4 regions of the Vibrio sp. TBV020 genome follow, and region 3 is predicted to be linked to each of the others. Evidence: predicted binding sites of a transcription regulator. Region 3 holds the regulator's gene; each other region holds the start of a gene.
What was found. The regulator PurR, encoded in region 3, represses purine synthesis genes. The targets are predictions, from matches to a motif close to TNANGNAAACGTTTNCNTNA.

Region 1 (5,117 bases), 1.5 Mb from region 3:
CCTAGAAACAGCGCCTCGCTTATACCGTAAGGCTCGTCCTGGTGCGAACTACAAGTGGTCACTACAGCTACTACAGAAGTTCAAAGAACAGCACCCAGATATTCCAACAAAATCTGGTGTTATGATGGGTCTTGGTGAAACCAAAGAAGAAATCATTCAAGTATTGAAGGACCTTCGTGAGCACGGCGTAACGATGCTGACACTAGGTCAATACCTAGCACCAAGCCGTCACCACCTACCAGTTGAGCGTTACGTGCCACCTTCAGAGTTTGATGAACTGAAAGAGATCGCCCTAGATCTTGGCTTTACTCACGCAGCTTGTGGCCCATTCGTACGTTCGTCGTACCACGCTGACCTACAAGCACAAGGTGTAGAAGTAAGCTAATACCTTTCAACTTGTTGAAGAGGCTGACTGAGTAAGTCAGCCTTTTTTGTTTCAGCGGTTGAATGAACAGCGACTCTTATATAGGCTTATCTAACTAGTTATAAGCACAAGATAAAATCATCAAAGGATTTATTATGAAGAGATTAGGATTAGTTGCAGTGGCACTTGCGACGCTGACAGCAGGCTGCGCTTCGAATACAAAGCAAGACAACTTTCGTGAAGCCTCTTTCGAACTTTGTAATACCGACGTATCTCTTTATTCAGTTAGCGACGATGAGCGCGTTCGCATTGTCTGTGCTGACGGTGCTAAGTTTTCTTTAAACAGCGAAGAAACTTTAGCAACGATGCGCGATATTAATTTTGATTACTGCGATGGTGAAGGTCTTGGTAAGTTCAGCGAAAGCCGCAAGTACTACTCATTCAAATGTAAGTCAGGTACGTTGATTAGCCTACCTAAGTAAGCAAGTTTCGAACAAAATTGTCGGGGTAGACGTTTCAGCGTCTACCCTTTTTTATTTTCGTCATCCTCAAGAGTGAGGAACGAACGAGTTGGGGATCTCTTCCACGTTTATAGATTCCCTACTCACTCCTTCGTCGTTCTATGGAATGACAATAGCTATTTCCCTTCTACGCTCTTGTTCTTCGCCCTCAGTTCTAAAATCTACTTCCACAGATACCAAAAAGCCCCATCCGAAGATGAGGCTTAAATTCGTTTTCAAACTGAGTTGGCTCTAGTTATTTTCACAATACCAACTAAAAAGCTCTATCAAACGATAGAGCTTTAATTCATTTTCAAAGTAGATGAGTAAAGTTCAAAGAACTCACATACTACCTATTAAATTTTCTAAATAGTTGGCTGAAATTCTAGGAGGGCACGCGGAGTTTACAAGTGTAAATGAGCATGCCCGACAACGAAGTTCAGTCAACTATGACGAAAATTAAGCGTAAACTGGAAGACGCTTACAGATTTCTAATACTTTTGCTTTCGTTGCTTCGATAACTTCCTCGTTGCCGATGTTATCTAGAACGTCACACATCCAGTTCGCTAGCTCTTTTGCATCTTCTTCAGTGAAACCACGACGAGTGATTGCTGGAGAACCTACACGGATACCTGAAGTAACGAATGGGCTACGTGGATCGTTTGGTACTGAGTTCTTGTTTACAGTGATGTTTGCTGCACCTAGTGCTGCATCTGCATCTTTACCTGTGATGTCTTTGTCGATTAGGTCAACTAGGAACAGGTGGTTTTCAGTACCGTTAGAAACGATCTTGTAACCACGCTCTTGGAACTGAGCAACCATTGCTTTAGCGTTCTTCACTACGCGAGCTTGGTATGCTTTGAATTCTGGTTCCATTGCTTCTTTGAACGCAACTGCTTTACCCGCGATAACGTGCATTAGAGGGCCACCTTGACCGCCAGGGAAGACTGCTGAGTTCAGCTTCTTGTACATCTCTTCGCCAGCGTTAGACAGGATTAGACCACCACGTGGACCTGCTAGTGTTTTGTGAGTCGTTGTTGTTACAACATGAGCATGTGGAACTGGTGTTGGATATTCACCTGCTGCGATTAGACCAGCAACGTGCGCCATATCAACAAATAGCCAAGCACCTGCTTTGTCAGCAATTTCACGCATGCGAGCCCAGTCAACGATTTGAGAGTAAGCTGAAAAACCACCGATGATCATCTTAGGTTTGTGCTCTAGAGCCAGTTGCTCCATCTCGTCGTAATTGATCTGACCTGCTTCGTCGATACCGTAAGGGATAACGTTGTAGTGCTTACCAGAGAAGTTTACTGGAGAACCGTGAGTCAGGTGACCACCGTGTGCTAGGCTCATACCTAGAACTGTGTCGCCTGGGTTTAGCAGTGCCATGTACACAGCGCTGTTTGCTTGAGAACCAGAGTGTGGCTGTACGTTCGCGTACTCACAACCGAATAGTTCACATGCACGATCGATAGCTAGAGCTTCTGCTTTATCTACGTACTCACAACCACCGTAGTAGCGCTTGCCTGGGTAACCTTCAGCGTACTTGTTAGTTAGCTGAGAACCTTGAGCTTCCATTACACGTGGGCTTGTGTAGTTTTCAGAAGCGATTAGTTCGATGTGTTCTTCCTGGCGAAGAGTTTCTTCTTGGATTGCTGCGAACAGTTCCGCATCGTAATCTGCGATGTTCATATCACGCTTTAGCATCTGTATCTCCTGACTCAGATTAAGACTTAAAAATTGCAAAAAAACTGATTTTTGACCTCAATACCGACGTTTTTTAACCGACGCAAACGTTTGCATTAAGCTAATGACGCGCATTCTACATAATTTGATCTAGGTCATAAAGAGAAAATTCAATTTTTTCTCATGCAGTTTTTTCATAATGCTTTACGAAGAATATCATCATGGCGATTTCCAAAAGTGATAACTTCTGAAAAGTGTCAATTCTATCCTTTACACTCCGTAAAACGATGATTACATAGGTTTACCTTAAATTTCAGTCTCAAGCTACCGAAATCCTTAATTTTTAAATAGTATGCACGCCATTATTGACTAGTTAAATTTAAAATTGATGGAAAAACACTCAAGAAAAGAAGATTGGATCGCAATTTTAACTGGCACTTTTTTAGTGGCTCAGGGCGTCTTCTTTCTACAATCAGCATCTTTACTGACAGGTGGCACAACAGGCTTGGCGCTTTTGGCTAGTCAATTTGTACCCATTTCATTTGGTATGCTTTACTTTGCGGCTAACTGCCCATTCTATTTATTAGCGTGGAAGCGCTTTGGCTCTCGTTTCGCATTTAACAGTGCCATTTCAGGCGCTTTGGTGTCAATTTTCGCCGATCACCTCTATTTAGTGATTAGCTTAGATACGATTAATGAAGTGTACTGCGCAGTTGCCGGTGGTTTGTTGATGGGACTTGGTATGTTGATTCTATTCCGCCATCGCTCAAGCTTAGGCGGTTTCAACGTTTTATGTCTGTTTATCCAAGACAAGTTTGGAATCTCAGTAGGTAAATCACAGCTAGCTATCGATTTCTGTATTCTAGTAGCGTCGTTTTTCTTCGTCTCACCTGAAGTTATTGGCTTATCGATACTAGGTGCTATCGCTCTTAACCTCGTACTGGCTATGAACCATAAACCGACTCGTTACTCCGTTAATTACGGTTAAACACGGCAAACGAAAAAAGGGGCAGACGTTTAACGTCTGCCCCTTTTTTAACACTTTCCACTGTCATCCCCTAGAACGAGGGACTCGTAAGTTGGGTAGCTCTTGCAGCTAATCGAATACTCTATGAGATACCCTACTCTCTCCTTCGTCGCTCTATGGAATAACACGTTGAACCACGCGATTAGTTCAACTCACCATGCGAAGTACGAGCCTTCACGTCATGGCTTAGCTCTTTGTTCAGTTCGGCTTCAACATGACCAGGTGACTGCGTGCTTGCTGAAATCAAACGATACATTGCCGGAATAACAAACAAAGTAACCAGAGTCGCAAAGCCCATACCAAAGAAGATAACCGTACCAACCGCCACTCGGCTTTCATAGCCTGCTCCAGTCGACATAATCAATGGAATAGCACCTGCAAGAGTCGTAAACGCAGTCATCATGATTGGGCGTAAGCGACGTGCTGAAGCGTCGACAATTGCCTTTTCAAACTCAATTCCGCGGTCACGAAGCTGGTTAGCAAATTCTACGATCAATATACCGTTCTTGGTTACCATACCAATCAACATGATCATACCGATCTGACTGTAGATGTTCAGACCTTGGCTCATCACGAATAGGCCAAGGAAGCCACCAAATACCCCCATAGGTACAGTAAACATCACGACAAGTGGGTTGATAAAGCTTTCAAACTGCGCAGCAAGAACCAGATAAGCCACCAGCAACGCCAGCGCAAATACCACTAAGATACTTGATTGGTTCTCTTTGTAGTCCTTTGACTCTCCTGAGTAGCTAATCGAAATGTCACTCGGGAGTATTTCAATCGCTTGCTGGTCAAGAAAATCTAGCGCTTCACCTAACGTGTAGCCATCTGACAGGTTCGCAGTAATCGTTACCGCTTTTTGTTTGTTGTAGTGCGACAGACGAATCGACGACGCGACCTCTTCAATTTTGGTTACGGCATCAAGTGTCACCAACTCACCAGAAGCAGTACGCATGTAGATTTGGCTTAGGTCGGACGCATTGTTGAAGCTATTTTCATCACCACGTAGGTAAACGTCATACTCTTCACCACGCTCAACAAAAGTCGTTTCGCTCTTACCACCTAGCATAATTTCTAGCGTTTCAGATATCTCTTGAACACTAATGCCTAGCTCGGCCGCACGCTGCTTATCAACAGAAACAACCAGCTCTGGAGTTTTCTCAGAGTAGTTAATATCTGCACCTTCCATAAATGGAGATTCTTCCGCAAGTTGCTCTAGCTTCTCAGCCCATTTCTTCAACTCAGGGTAATCAGAGCCACCCAGAACGAACTGCACAGGTTCACTCGAACCACCACGGAATCCTGGCATAAATGGGAAAACGCGTACATCAGGGATACCGGCTAATGCCTTACGAACTTGACCTAGGGCTTGTTGAGCAGTCACATCTCGATCGTTCCAGTCATCAAGGATCATGATAACAAAGCCCGTTTGGTCACCAGCATTACCACCAAATGCTGGTGACTGAATGCTAAATGATTTTAGGAAGCCTTGACCCAACAATGGCATTAAACGCTCTTCAACGATGTCCATGTT
Region 2 (5,117 bases), 1.3 Mb from region 3:
ACATTAATTCAGCGTTGAGCTTATTACAGATAATCACTGCGTCTTTATTACCATTTGCTCCAGCAATTGCTCGGCCGCGCAGGGTGCCATGAATATGAATTGAGCCATCGGCTATGACTTCAGCGCCTTCGCTAACGTGGTTTAATACCACTAAATCACAATCTTTCGCATAGATTTGCTGGCCTGAACGAACCGGCGAGCGAACAATTTTAGTCGGCTGCATCTTCGCTGGTGCTTGGGCTGGTGATTTACTTGCAGACATGACCGCGAATTTAGCTTCAGACGCCAAGTTCTCGGTTCTTTTGTCTTTGCAGCCAGTGACACCAACGGGAATCATCCCAGCAAGAGAAATGCCTTCTTTCAGCCTCGAAAAATCAATGTCACCATCAACTTTAGATATGTTTATGACAACAGGGGCCTGTGCAAAAAATGCAGGTGCCTGAGTAACCTTTTCTTGTAAGAAATGAATCGATTTTTCTACATCGTTGTCAGAAAGGTGCAAAACTGACAAAGTAAAGCTACTGCCTTTTAGGTCTGGGGTCTGTGACATCTTTTACTTACAACCTCTTAAGGGCGTTGCCTGAGACTAGGGGTATCATGTTATATTCCTACAATAAGCACAGCAAGCTATCTTGCGCTCAATTGACTGTTTTGCTCTCAAAAATGGCAAAACGCTAACGTTCCATGAATTAAACGGACAAAGGTTTCCCATGCTTTGTGCAATTTACAAAAGTTCTAAAAAAGAAGGCGCTTACTTATATATCCCGAAAAAGGATGATTTTTCACAAGTTCCTGACACATTAATGCAAATGTTTGGCAAACCTACCATGGTAATGGTAGTTAAACTTGAAGGGCGTAGCCTTGCACAAGTGGATGTAGAAAAAGTGAAGCAATCTCTCGAAGATGAAGGTTTTTTCTTGCAGCTACCGCCACCACCAAAGAACTTATTAGAAGAATACAAAGAGCAAAAACAAGCTCGTCAACAATCCGAAGGCGAATAGACACTTAAACTCGGATTGTTACTTATTTTGCTCAAGGAGGGCAGAAGTGAAGAAGTTATTGTCAGTTGCATTGGGTTTAGCTATTGCTTCCTCAGCTTACGCCAATGAGGGGACTTTTGAGCAGTACATTGAGGGGCTCAAAAGTGAGGCTCGAGATAAAGGCATATCTGAGCAAGTCATCAACCAAGCATTTGCAGAGGTTGAGCATAAGCCTCGTGCAGTGAAAGCGGATAAGAATCAGCCTGAAAAACGTTTAACGTTGGATGAATATATCCCGAGGGCGGTGCCTGATTGGAAGGTGAAACAGGCGAAGTCTCTTTATAAAGAGCACTATGCAGAGCTAAGTCGAATTGGTGAAGAATACGGTGTACAACCAAGATTCATCGTCGCGCTTTGGGGTGTAGAAAGTAACTTTGGCCGTTTTACTGGGAATTACCCGGTGATTGATGCGCTGTCGACTATGGCATATGACGGTCGTCGAGAAGCTTTCTTCCGTCAAGAGACCATGGCGGCACTGCAGATCTTGGATGAAGGCCATATTCAGTTTGAGGACTTCAAAGGTTCTTGGGCTGGAGCAATGGGTCAATGCCAATTCATGCCAAGTTCTTTTCTTACTTACGCCGCTGATGGCAACGGAGATGGCAAGAAGGATATTTGGAACACGGAAGCGGATGTATTTGCATCAGCCGCTAACTATCTGAGTCAGTCTGGTTGGAACGACACCTTCACTTGGGGGCGTCAGGTGAAACTGCCATCTGGTTTCAACATGGACCTAGAGGGGCGCGTTGAAGGCAAAGAGAAAACCTTAGCGGAGTGGAACCAACTTGGTATTACTCGTTACGATGGAAGCTCATTGCCACAAGTTGACGTCGACGCATGGTTGACGGCGCCGGACAATGCCAACGGTCGAGTTTATTTGGTTTACAACAACTACAATGTTCTTATGAAGTGGAATCGCTCTTACTACTTCGCACTTGCGGTGAGTCACCTTGCCGACAGAATCACATTGTAAGAATCACTAATTTATACAAAGGAGCTCAATTGAGCTCCTTTTTCTTTTGGAGTAACAGTGCAGTCAGAACGAGCTTCTCAAATGGTGGTCTTTGCTGCTTTATTGAAACATCAAAACTTCACTCAGGCTGCTAAAAGCTTAGGCGTGTCCGTTTCTCATGTGAGTAAACAGCTGGCGTTGTTGGAAGATTCTCTGGGTATTAAGCTAGTGCAGCGAACCACACGAAGCTTCACACCCACAGAAGCTGGCCAGTACTTCTACGAGCATTGCATCAAGTTAGTTGAGATCGTAGATGAGGCACAAAGAGAAATTGAATGTCAGCGCGATGAGGTAGCAGGGTTAGTGAAGCTAGGCTTATCTCAGTCATTTGGTACGTTGCATATTATTCCGGCCATTGAAGAGCTGCGCCAGCAATACCCGGGCTTACAGGTTGAGGTACACCTGTTTGACTATAAAGTGGATATGTTGCAAGAAGGGCTCGACTTGTGGATCACCAACAATGAACACTTACCAGAAGGTTACGTTGCTCAGCGTCTTGCTGATTCACAATTTGTCGTTGCAGCTTCACCTGACTATTTGCTGAATAATCCGACGCCGCTCCATCCTAGTGATCTTAACGCTCATAACTGTTTGATTTACAGAAGCTGGGAGCGAGACTACACACGTTGGGCGTTTTCAAATGACCAGGAGCAGATCAACGTTAAAGTTTCAGGTAACTATTCAGTAGATTTGGCTGAAGCGGTTCGTGATGCTGCGGTAGCAGGGTGGGGCATTGCTTATCTAGCAACCTATCTTATTGGAGATGAATTCAAGAATGGGGAGCTGATTCAACTTTTCCCGAATTGGCGAGCTTCTCAAAGTATGCCTTTCTATGCGGTTTACCCAAGTCGTCGTTACTTACCGAAAAAGACAGTTGCTGTAATTGATTTTATTAAACAAAAGATCGGTATGCCTTGTCATTGGGATAAGCGGCTAAGCCCTTATATTCAACGGCCTTAGTCTTAGGAAGTGACAAGTGTATTATTTCTAAAGCTAGAAACATCTTTTCCATATAGAAACAATAATGAAAGGCAAACGTTTAAGTTTTTATAAAACAGTGAGTTATGTGGCTGTTTGTTTTTTGTTCGTCGCCTAGCATCATCATATTAACAAATGTGATTTGCATCTCATTTTTGAGTCTATACACTCCGGCGCCACTCTTGTTCCCCCTTTTGTCGGATTCATGTTATGAACTCAATTCTTGGTATTGTTGCCATTCTCTTCTTAGCTTGGTTACTCTCTACGAATAGAAAAAGCATCAACGTAAAAACAGTTTCGTTAGCCTTTGCTCTTCAGGTTACTTTTGCCCTATTGGTGCTTTATGTCCCTGCAGGTAAAGAAGCTCTGAATAGTGTGACAGGCGCGGTTTCTAACCTCATTAACTATGGCCAAGAAGGTATCGCGTTCCTATTCGGTGGCTTAGCTACGGGTGGGTTTACGTTTGCCATCAATGTACTTGGTATCATCATTTTCTTCTCTGCTTTGATTTCAGGCTTATACCATATCGGCCTGATGCCGAAAGTTATCAATGTGATTGGTGGCGGTCTGCAAAAACTATTGGGTATCGGCCGCGCTGAGTCTTTGTCTGCAACTGCGAACATTTTTGTTGGCATGATTGAAGCCCCACTTGTTGTTAAGCCTTATCTAAAACATATGACAGATTCACAGTTCTTCGCTGTGATGGTTGGTGGTTTAGCATCGGTTGCTGGTGGCACATTGGTTGGCTACGCATCTCTTGGTGTAGAGCTTAATTACCTAATTGCCGCTGCTTTTATGTCAGCACCTGCAGGTCTATTGATGGCAAAAATCATGGTGCCAGAAACAGAGACTATCGATACAAGCACTGAGCTGGATAACGTTGAAATGCCTAGAGCGACTAACGTTGTAGAAGCAATGGCTGATGGCGCTATGTCTGGTCTGCGTATTGCCGTTGCGGTTGGTGCAACACTTTTAGCGTTTATCAGTGTCATCGCGATGCTAAACGGCATGCTAGGCTGGGTTGGTGGATTAATGGGTATGTCACTAAGCTTTGAGTTATTGCTTGGTTACCTATTTGCTCCAGTCGCATGGTTATTAGGCATCCCTTGGGCAGAAGCTGTAACAGCGGGCTCTTTGATTGGCAATAAAGTTGTTGTAAACGAATTCGTAGCCTTCATCCAACTGATGGATGTTAAAGCACAGCTAAGTGAGCACTCACAAGCAATTGTTACTTTTGCATTATGTGGTTTTGCCAATATCTCGACAATGGCAATGCTAATTGGTGGCTTAGGTAGCGTAGTACCGGAAAAGCGTCCATTTATTTCTAAATATGGTTTCCGTGCGATTGCTGCAGGTGTGATGGCAAACCTAATGAGTGCCTCAATTGCGGGTGTGATTCTTAGTTTGTAAGAGCTCTCCTGCGTGTCATTCCATAGAGCGATGAAGGAGAGAGTAGGGAAACTGGTTAAGTTGTTCGACTTACAGAAAGAGATTCCCAACTCGGTCATTCTTCCCTCTCGGGAATGACGGACAAAAAGAAAGGGTTGATGTCTTTAAACATCAACCCTTTTTTAATGCTGTTAAACGCTTTGAGCTCTATTTTTTAGTATGGAATTGTTCGCATGCCAGCATCGTATTTTCAATCAGGCTTGCTACAGTCATCGGGCCTACACCACCTGGTACAGGAGTGATGAAGCTTGCGTTTTCTTTTGCGACTTCGTAATCCACGTCTCCAACCAGTTTGCCTGATTCTAGGCGGTTGATACCTACATCAACCACAACAGCGCCTTTTTTGATCCAATTACCTGGAATAAAGTTAGGTTTACCGACAGCGACAACAACAAGATCTGCTTGGCGAACATGACCTTCTAAATCTTTAGTGAAACGGTGACATGTTGTCGTTGTACAGCCAGCAAGTAGCAATTCAAGTGTCATTGGGCGACCAACGATGTTAGAAGCACCTACAACAACAGCATGCATGCCACGTAGATTGATATTGTAACGATCAAGCAGAGTAACAATGCCTTTAGGCGTACATGAGCGTAGCTTTGGAATGCGCTGCGCTAGACGACCAACGTTGTATGGGT
Region 3 (5,117 bases):
ACCCATTTCGCGATAACAGGGAACAGTCCAAGTAGGGCAAATGAGGCTAAAACAGTAGGGGAAACTATCCCTGATAGACTGTCGATCTGAGCAAGCTGAGTACCTGCATTAATGTAAACCGCAGTGCCTGGCAACATACCAAGTTGACTCACAAGGTAGTATCTAGCGGTTGAAATTGGGGTAAGTCCCATTAACAAGTTGATTAAGAAAAATGGGAACACTGGGATTAGGCGTAGTGAAAACAGGTAGAAAGCGCCATCCTTTTCAACACCTTTATTGATAGCAGATAACTTCTCTCCAAACTTACCTTGTACCCAATCACGTAGTAAAAATCGACTGCTTAAAAAGGCTAACGTAGCACCAATTGCACTGGCAAATGAAACGATAAGTAACCCGGTTGAAAAACCGAAAAGAGCTCCACCTAATAAAGTGACAACAGCGGCACCGGGTATAGAGAATGCAGTGATTGCCACATAGGCTAAGAAATAGGTAAGTGCTGCGACAATAAAGTTGTTTCTGATGTACTGTGCAAGTTCTGCTTGTTGTGCTTTAGCATTTTCTAACGTTAGGTACTGGCCAAAGTTCATTCCAAGGAAAACAATAAGTAAAACAAAGATAATGCCTAGTATGATTTTTTTATTCATGAGCTGCTCCATCAAGAATCATGGCCGATTAAACAAAGTGTTAATAGACTAGACAGGGAAAGCAAGCAGTAAATTTCAATAAAGACAAAAAAGTCAGCACAATGGCTGACTTTTTAAAATAGGAAATGAAATTGCGTTAGCGACTTAATTGGCTTAAGAGCTCTTCGCGACGGCTATGAGGAATTACAGACCAATGAGTACCATTGATTGCGCCTTCCAATGCCCAGAGCAACTCGACATTGACGTCTGAAGAGTGTGAAGATTGAATCGCTTTGAAGGCGTCCACTGCTCCAGTTGCTTCTAGGTTCTCAACGCTATCAATCCCTGCTTTCTTGAGCATTCGTTCAGTTGCGAGTCTCAAATTAGGCAGATCTTTTAGGCGGTTTGGTTTAGCTTTCGCTTGTTTTTTCTTTTCACTGTTTGCTGCCGAAAGTGCAGCCTGGGCAATCTCAAGAGTCTTTGAAGTATCGTCGAAGCAATCATCGCCTAAAGCGAAGTATTTTGTGACGACGGGAAAGCCACGTTTTTTATAAACGTAAGGTTCTAAACTGAGAGATTTAAATTGCGTTGCAAGTGCATCGTCTGCCCGAACGTGCAACTTATCATTGACGACTAATGCAAACATAGTGTCGTCGGCAAAAATACCGAAGCCACCAAACATTGAGCGAGACTTTATTAAGCCTAGGGGCTCAAACAGTCGCATTGAGTCTTTTAGTATTGGTTTATCCATGCTGTGTATTCTCGGTGTATATGTATACGCCACCAATTCAGGTCCGAGAGAGTAGCAAAATTATGCAGGCTTTTTGTCAATCAGGTGTCATACGAGTACAAGAATACTCAATATAACGTGTGCATATTTACCATCGGCAACCCCGCTACCAGACAAATCAATTGTTTAAGGCCGGAGGCTTTGCGTCCCATTCTTTCGAAATGGTTTGCCCTGTTCGTGGCATAATCGAACAATAATAAGGATAAATGGATTTTGGGCAGAACATCACGCCTGAATAGGATAAGTGTGATCTTGGTTCAATAAATAGAGCCTAACTTATACACTTAGCCAATAAGATTTGTTGGCTAAGTGTATGTCAAATAAGTTATTTCTTAATGTTTTGTACGGTATTTCTTTCAACGATTTCAGGGTGCATTTCAAAGATACGCTTTTCATGCTCTTTGTCTTTAATGCGCTCTAGTAGAATTTCGAAAGCGTTTTTACCTACACGACGTTTTGGTTGGTGAACTGTCGTCAGCGGTGGTGAGAAGTACTCTGCCAGTTCGATGTTGTCGTAGCCAATTACAGACATATCTTCTGGAATGCGAATACCTTTCTGCTGCAAGCGGCTCATTAAGCCAAGGGCCATCGTGTCGTTGAAGCAGAAAATTGCAGTTGGCTTTTTGTCCATAGCAACGATTTGATCTGCTGCAAGTACAGCGGTATCACACTCGAAGTTACCTTCTAGAATCCAATCTTCGTTAACTGGTAGGTTCGCTTCATTCATCGCACGCTTGAAGCCACGAATACGTTCCTGACATGCAGCTTTTTCAAAGTGACCACTTAGGCAGGCGACGTCTGTATGACCGCGTTCGATCAAGTATTTCGTCGCTAAGTAGCCGCCTTCTTCTGAGTTATCGATGATCTTGTCTGCTTGTGAGCTCTCTGGGCCCCAGTCCATAACTACTTTAGGGATGTCTTTGTGACGGTCGAGCATCTCACTTAACTCTTCTGTTAAGTCAGAACACATAACAAGAATGCCATCAACGCGCTTTTCAGCCAGCATGCGAATGTAGTCGCGCTGCTTCTCATAGATACCACCCGTGTTACACAAGATCAGCGTATAGCCTTGGCGGTAACAGTAGCTCTCTACACCATCTATGACTTCAGAGAAGAAAAGGTTCGTTGACTGAGTCACTAGCATACCAATCGTACGTGTCGTATTGCACTTCAGGCTACGTGCAACGGCACTAGGTGCGTAGTTCAGTTCAGTCACTGCTTCCATTACTTTTTCTTGCGTAGCTTCAGCAACAAAGCGAGTTTTATTAATTACATGTGACACAGTTGTCGTCGATACACCAGCAAGGCGAGCAACGTCTTTTATAGTGGCCATAAGGTTCTGTCCTGTCGATGACTGCCTTGAGTTAATATTCAGTTTAGAATATTTAGGCAGAAAGTATCAGAAACACAAAAACCGCTCTATTTAGCGGTTTGTATTTGATTCGTTTGTTTTTATCGTTTGCGGTCACAATATTAGACCGCAAAACACTTAAGAGCAAACAAAAAACGCTAGTGCAACCTGCGAGAGGTCACAATGTTTGTCTTTATTCGCCTAGCAGATAGCGGCAATCCAACTCTAAGAAAGCGACTGTCAATGTGCTAATAGCTGAGTAGAAACCAAACTCATCGAATTTCTGGCACTTGTTTGAGAACTGTGGCACCCAGCTCAACAGATGCTGCTGAATAAATGCTTCTTGAGCCTTGAATGCCTCTTCTAGTTGGCTTTCATCTTCCGATTTATTTGAACCCACGATTAAGTTACCCAAGAAATCGAGTTCAATTGCAATGTGATCGGCTGGTTCGTTGAGTTTTTTGTCTACCTCGACGCCATGCTCGGCCATTAATGCTTCCATCTCTTTGGCTGGAGTGTCATTCAGTAGACCCGATTTACCAATGTACATAGACGCGTATGGAAGTGCTGAGTCCTTATCGGATTTTAAGAAAAGGTCACAAAAGTCTGCAGCTAGCTCTAATTGAGCATCTTCACGATCCATTAGTCGGTTCAGCGCATCCGTAATACGGGTGATAGCAGGCTTTAGTTGTTCGTTCTCACCCAATCCAGTTAAGAAAGTACGAATCTCTGGTGATTGGTATTGTGCGATATTTTCTTCAGTTAGCTCAGTTGCGAAAAGGCTAGATAGCCACCAATAGATTTCTGCACGTTGTTCGTTAAATGTTTTGATTTCTTTCATTAGGTATTACTCCCCAAATAATTACCGATATTGTAACGAATAAAAATGAATAGCGGTAACGGCTTGTATGACAAGATAAATAGGAATGTTGGAAGATATTAATGCCTAGAAAAGTTTTGTCTTGAATCAATAAAAAATCATCTTTCTAGTTTTTAAAGTGATAAATACTAGAAATGTTACTATTTATGAATAGAATAATAGAAAGAGCAAATCCCAATGTAAATTAAGTGGTGTAGATGAGTTATCACGTACTAGTTGTAGAAGATGACGCAGTTACTCGCAGCAAGCTAGTTGGTTACTTTCAGAATGAAGGGTACGACGTAAGCGAAGCTGAAAGCGGCGAGCAAATGCGTGACATGCTACAAAGTAATGCGATTGATTTGGTGATGTTGGACATTAACCTGCCTGGTGAAGATGGTTTAATGCTAACTCGCGAACTTCGCAGTCAGTCAGACATTGGAATTATCCTGGTAACAGGACGCACGGATAGCATTGATAAAATTGTTGGCCTAGAAATGGGTGCAGACGATTATGTCACGAAACCTTTTGAACTGCGCGAGCTATTAGTTCGAGTAAAAAACTTGCTTTGGCGAATTTCAGCAGCACGTAATGTGTCTGGAAATACAGAGAGCGACAAATCAAACGAGAACATGGTTCGCTTCGGTGACTGGACGTTTGATGTTCAACGTCGAGCGTTAAGCCGCAACGGTGAACCAGTTAAGTTAACGAAAGCTGAATATGAGCTTCTGGTGGCGCTTTCTTCGTACCCGAACCAAGTGTTAAGCCGCGAACGTATTTTAAACATGATTAGCCACCGTGTAGATGCGCCTAACGATCGAACTATCGATGTATTGATTCGTCGTATGCGTGCAAAGATGGAGTTCGATCCGAAGAATCCGCAAATCTTTGTTACCGTGCATGGTGAAGGTTACATGTTCGCAGGGGATTAATGCATCTTCCTGCACAAAGAATAAAAAAATACCGAGGTTTTCCTCGGTATTTTTTTATCTATTAGATTTTACTTTCTGCTGACTCTAGGCTTTTCTCTTCATAATCTGACGCCCAGTCGCGTAATGATTGCCATATACGCCCCAACGTTTCATGCCAGTAGCGTTCTGTTTGTTCTAAGTACTTTCCTTTAGGTGTGTACTTTTCCCATGCTTGGGTAATATTGTCGTGTGCAAGATAATTGGTTGGCGCGGGGTAAGGCTCCATTCCTGCAGAGTGAAACTCGTTCAATGCACGCTTCATATGGCTTGCAGACGTGACAACCACAAGCTTTTTAGTGGTAACGAATGCAGCCGCTTGCCTTGCTTCTTCCCAAGTGTCTTTGGCTGTCTCAAGCAAAATAATGTCAGATTTTGACACGCCTAATGACAAGGCTACTTTTGCCATCATGCGAGCATTACTGACTTCAGAACCACCAGAATAACCAGACAAGATTAGCTTTGAACCCGGGTAGATACGCATAATGCGGATACCTTCGGCCAAGCGCATTAAACCTGTTCGGCT
Region 4 (5,117 bases), 780 kb from region 3:
TCATTGCGATAAGTGCCTCGATGTGTGTGGACATAAGTCAAACCCCAAGATCACGCACTATACCGTGACCGAAATGATGCAACTTATCAAACGTCAAAGCTTTTTCATCAGTGGGGTGACTGTTTCAGGCGGAGAGGCAACGTTACAACTGCCGTTCATCATCCAATTATTTGAAGCGATTAAAGCTGACCAACAACTCAGCCACTTAACCTGTTTTATCGACAGCAATGGCTATTTAACTCGCTCTGGATGGGACCGCGTAAGCCATGTACTAGATGGTGTCATGATCGACTTAAAATCGTGGCAAGAAGAAACCCATCAATGGTTAGTTGGCAGAGATAATCATAGAGTGCTTGAGTCTGTAAAATATTTGGCCAAGCTTGGTAAGCTACATGAACTACGTTTACTGCACATACCGGGTAAGAGTGACTTAGATATTGAATTATTAAGTACGATTAATCTTATCCAATCATTGCCTAAAGATGTGAATATCCGCTTGAATGCGTTTCAGCATCACGGGGTCGTTGGAGAAGCATTAGATTGGGAAAAATGCTCAGAACAAGAGATGGAAAGGTTTCACTCTTTGTTATCCTGTCACGTTGAGCAGCAAATTCAATTACCAACAATCTATACCTAGTCGCACTCCGTCCATTGTCTATACAGCCAGTGTAGCGCAGGGTCGTTTAAGCTGGCTTGATTCCAAACTAGACTGTAGGCAACCTTACCATACTCAAAAGGCAGCGCTTTGATCACAAGGCCTTTCGCTTGCAGTGATTGTTCTGCCCATTTCTTTGAGCATGTAAATAGGTAATCACTTTGATGACACATCACGGCAGCGGCGCCAAAGTCTGCCACTGACATTACCACCTTGCGCGAACCATGGCGTTGGGTCAGATTTTGTTCGAAATAGGGCTCCGACAAATCTTTATCCAAGATCCCAATATGTTGATAGGCTAGGTAATCGTCTGTGCTAAGTGTGGTATCTGCGAGCGGGTGATTCTTTGCCATAAGACAGACCATCTCATCAGACAATATTTGTTTCCACATTAGCTCTCTGCTTCGGGTAGGAGGCTGGCTTATATCGTGCGGAAGAATCATAAAGTCCACTTGCCCACGAGTAAGGGCATCGAAACTCAATTGTTCCTTGGCATACACTTTAATGCCGCGAGATACGTCCAACTGTTTGGTGAGCATAGCGATTTTACCTGAGAACAACTCAAACGTGCTTTCTCGCATTGAAAGAGAGATCTCACCAGTAAACTCACTTGGATTAAATTCCCCTTGATGAAGAATACCGTTCATGCTGGATAAAATTTTATGTACTTCAGGGCCAATACTAAGGGCAAAAGCGGTTGGAACCAGTTGGCCTCCATCGCGGTAGAAAAGTTCGTCACGAAGTTGCTCGCGTAGTTGGCTCAGTGTTTTGCTAACACTAGATGGGGTAACGCAAAGTATGTTCGCTGCGCTAGTTACACTGTGCGTGCTTAATAGGACATGTAGAACGGTTAAGTGCTTTAAGCTGATACGTGAAAGCGCAAGATAATCCATAGAAGTCAAAGATTAGGGGAAACTTGCTATTTATAACCTTATCGAGCAGTGATTGATAGGAGTTTGTCTCCAACAAAGGAGAAAGTTTGTTAAGTTACGCCTAGGGAAGAGGGGCGGAGTGAAGTGAGCTTATAAAAACGCGCCCCATGTTGGAGCGCGTTGTTTTAAGTAATTGATAAATCATAGAGAATTTAATCAATCAAGCCGTATTCTTTTCCAAGAATATCAATGATCTCTTGCTTTGGATTAGAGCTTAGTTTGATTTTCTGACCTGTGATTTTCTCAGCGATGCCAATGTAAGTACGAGAAATATCCTGCAATGCTTTTAGCGGTAGAGCGTTGTCTCTCGCTAGTGCTTCACGCTCGTCCATTCGTTCTTTGTTAAGCAGAATGTCTGGATCAGGGAAGTGGTTAAGCAAGAACTGACGGAAACCTTCTTTTGAGTTCTCTACGATGTTACCAGTGTTGTATTCGTCTTCATCCCAAATACGTGATGAATCAGGTGTGCCTACTTCATCCATGTAGATTAGCTTTTCATTGCCTGCTGCGTCATTCACGTAGCCGAACTCGAATTTGGTATCGACAAAGATTTGATCAACCTCTGCTAATGCATTGCTGATAACCACAAAGCCTTCACGCAATAGCTTCTCGTATTGAGCAATATCTTCTGCCTTAGAGAAATTGAATGATGCAAAGCTGTCTTCAATATTTTTACGTGTAATGTTCACATCATCAGCTTCTGGTACGCCAGGAATCCCTTTAAGGATACCTTTTGTTGACGGTGTCATTAACAGTTCTGGAAGTGCTTTGTCTTTCTCAAGACCTTCAGGCAACTCAATACCGCAAAATTCGCGTTCACCTTTTTCGTATGCGCGCCACATAGAACCCGTGATGTATTGACGGCAAATTGCCTCAATCATAATTGGCTTGGCTTTTTGAACAATCCATACGAATGGGTGGGGGATATCAAGAATGTGGCTATCTGCAAGACCATTCTCTTTAAATAGTTTAAACCAATGGTTCGAGATTGCGTTGAGAGCAGCACCTTTACCCGGAACACCTTTTAAACCGCCTTCCGCATGCCAAATGCAGTCAAACGCAGAGATTCGATCACTGATCACCATGATCGCTAATGGCGCGTCAGGGGCAACGTCGTAGCCTTTTTCTTTGATTAGGCGTTTGCTGTCTTCTTCAGTAAGCCAGTAAACAGAGCGAACCTTGCCACTGTGGACAGGTTTATCGGTACGAATTGGAAGATCATCATTTACGGCAAGAACTTGGTCAGCGAGACTCATCTAGACATTCCTATCTTAAGCAACGTGGAAATTATCAACGGAGATAATAGATTTGAGTCGCATGATACCAGAACTATTTAGAGCTTCCAGAGAAAAAGCAAACGTTTGCTAAATTTTTATATGGGCGAGAGGATTAGGCGTAAATGAGAGAAAAGAAAAGCCCCCTCAAACAAGAGGGGGCAAAGGCAGTGTTTATCGTTGAGCTTGTTAATGGTACTGGTTAACTCTGCCCTCAACGAAGAAGACTTCACACTGGAACTGAAGTGCAAGACTTTTTAGAAGGCTTTGCTCAACAGGAGAAACATTGGTTGATGCAACTACAGCACTCGCATTACCAGATTCAATGGCTTTCTTTACGATTTCAAATTCAGTTTGAGTGTGAGAAGGCTTCATTTGAATAATTTTTTTGCAGCTGACATGAGAAGCAGCAAATTGATCATAGTTTGGGCGAGGACATTCGGCTGTAAAAAGAATCCACTGACTTTGCCCAGACAGACCGGCAAGACGGTGAAGAGTGTTGTTATCAATGTTCATTGGCTGCGTCGGTTGTGCAAGAACATTAAACTTTGAAAATGTGCGAGCTGAGTGTTGTGCCTGAATCATAATAACTGTTCCTTTGTACATGCTGTATGTCTATACAGTAGTTATTTTGGTTTATATGATCAAGTGTTTTTTGAGCGAAATTTCATCGCCCGAGAAAGGCTTTAAGTCTAAGATTGGTCTTAACTTTCTGATTTATAATAAATAACTGGGTTTTGGTATAAGTTGTATTGACTAGCGGTAGAAAATGGAAAATGTGAGGGATGCACGGATTTTATACAGTGCTGTACAGTAGGTACGGTACAACACTGTATAGACAGGAGAAGGAATTAGATGGGGGAATTACAGAAAACGTTCTGGAAAATCACTAAATATTGCGTCGAGATCCATACGATGCTTAAGTAAATTTGGGTTGTTAACTGTATAGCACCAAACTTGGAAACCTTGTTTGTGAAGCGTCTCAATTTGCTGACGATTTACCCATCGGTAATTTAGGTTGTAACTGAACGCATTTATCTCATGAAGTAAACGAATGTGCTGTTGCTTGAAGCGTTCTGCAAGCACGCCAATACGAATATCAGGTAATGTTTGACGGACTTGTTTTAAAACGTCATGGTCGAAACTTGATATCAGGATACGAGATTGATTCAGCTTTCCCTGCTCGAGCGCTTCGACTAGTTGTTCGCACACCGCGTTTTTGTCATGGCGATCCACCTTAATCTCTAAATTCAGTTCGATTTGATTATCGTGTGCAAATTCGAGAAGCTCACTCAGCGTCATAATGGTTTGCGTTGTGTGAGAAGAGTGAAATCGAGCGCCGAAATCGAGTTGTCTTAATTGAGATAACGTAAGGGAGTCGACTCTACCAGTACCATTACTGCAACGATCTACTGTATGGTCATGGCAAACAACCAAGTGCCCATCCAAAGAAGGTTGGATATCTACTTCAATCCACTTTAAACCAAGTTCAATGGCTTCTGTGAAGCTGGCTTTAGTATTTTCTGGAAAGCGTCCTGCTACGCCTCGGTGTCCGACAATAATCATAGTAAACACTTATTAAATAATAGTGCCGTCTAGAGTACTCCCAAATTCCGAATTTGAGTAGATTAAGTCGTAGCTATTCGTTGATGATTCTGACACTATCGCCCAATAAATTATAAAATAATTACAACAACGAGAAGTTACTTTGAACGCTGAAAATAAAGCTGCTTGGATACTGGTTGCGACCACTGCATTAGCGGGCCTTGGATGGATCTTTTCAAAAGAAACGATTCAAGGGTTACCGCCATTCGGGTTTGTAGGACTCCGGTTTTTGGTCGCATCGATCTGCTTACTCCCATTGTGCTTTAAACAAGTACGTCAATTGACCCGTCACCTCCTTTTTCAAGCTTTAGGGGGAGGGTTGATCCTCGCTCTTGCTTTGCTAAGTTGGGTATACGCGATTTCGATAAGTGAAACTCTGGGCGAGGGCGCGTTTATTGTCAGCCTTTCGATGATTATTGTGCCAATCATCGCTTGGGTACTCTATAAAGAGAGGCCAAAGCGCGCATTTTGGTTCTCGATGCCGATAGCAATCAGTGGCTTAGCTATGTTGTCTCTGACCAATGGTTGGAACATTTCAAGTGGTCAAATCTGGTTCTTTGCCAACGCTTGTTTATTGGCTCTTCATTTCAATGTAAATAGTAAACTGGCGCAGAAGATCCCGGTGTTACTGCTCACAGCAATTCAGTTGTT

Region 1: glyA (serine hydroxymethyltransferase) is a predicted target of PurR. The motif match lies at 2,653-2,672, and genes of this name have one in related genera.
Region 2: AAFX28_RS19535 (NupC/NupG family nucleoside CNT transporter) is a predicted target of PurR. The motif match lies at 3,080-3,099, and genes of this name have one in related genera.
Region 4: AAFX28_RS17340 (phosphoribosylaminoimidazolesuccinocarboxamide synthase) is a predicted target of PurR. The motif match lies at 2,937-2,956, and genes of this name have one in related genera.

The regions. Positions count from the first base shown of each region.
Region 1 covers NZ_JBEEAQ010000003.1:2,725,960-2,731,076, forward strand. Annotated here, with positions in the region: gene lipA (lipoyl synthase) at 1-385, shown strand, start outside; gene AAFX28_RS20475 (hypothetical protein) at 520-846, shown strand; gene glyA (serine hydroxymethyltransferase) at 1,324-2,574, opposite strand; gene AAFX28_RS20485 (YitT family protein) at 2,942-3,541, shown strand; gene vexH (vibriobactin export RND transporter permease subunit VexH) at 3,723-5,117, opposite strand, start outside.
Region 2 covers NZ_JBEEAQ010000003.1:2,551,790-2,556,906, reverse strand. Annotated here, with positions in the region: gene minC (septum site-determining protein MinC) at 1-550, opposite strand, end outside; gene AAFX28_RS19550 (YcgL domain-containing protein) at 711-1,001, shown strand; gene AAFX28_RS19545 (lytic transglycosylase domain-containing protein) at 1,048-2,013, shown strand; gene AAFX28_RS19540 (LysR family transcriptional regulator) at 2,071-3,012, shown strand; gene AAFX28_RS19535 (NupC/NupG family nucleoside CNT transporter) at 3,241-4,440, shown strand; gene folD (bifunctional methylenetetrahydrofolate dehydrogenase/methenyltetrahydrofolate cyclohydrolase FolD) at 4,627-5,117, opposite strand, start outside.
Region 3 covers NZ_JBEEAQ010000003.1:1,224,897-1,230,013, forward strand. Annotated here, with positions in the region: gene AAFX28_RS13590 (TVP38/TMEM64 family protein) at 1-644, opposite strand, end outside; gene AAFX28_RS13595 (TfoX/Sxy family DNA transformation protein) at 781-1,374, opposite strand; cyclic di-GMP riboswitch class I at 1,507-1,594, opposite strand; gene purR (HTH-type transcriptional repressor PurR) at 1,739-2,746, opposite strand; gene torD (molecular chaperone TorD) at 2,958-3,605, opposite strand; gene torR (two-component system response regulator TorR) at 3,842-4,555, shown strand; gene elyC (envelope biogenesis factor ElyC) at 4,617-5,117, opposite strand, start outside.
Region 4 covers NZ_JBEEAQ010000003.1:2,008,916-2,014,032, reverse strand. Annotated here, with positions in the region: gene AAFX28_RS17350 (YjjW family glycine radical enzyme activase) at 1-637, shown strand, start outside; gene AAFX28_RS17345 (LysR family transcriptional regulator) at 634-1,548, opposite strand; gene AAFX28_RS17340 (phosphoribosylaminoimidazolesuccinocarboxamide synthase) at 1,740-2,843, opposite strand; gene AAFX28_RS17335 (hypothetical protein) at 3,051-3,446, opposite strand; gene AAFX28_RS17330 (glycerophosphodiester phosphodiesterase) at 3,726-4,427, opposite strand; gene AAFX28_RS17325 (DMT family transporter) at 4,570-5,117, shown strand, end outside.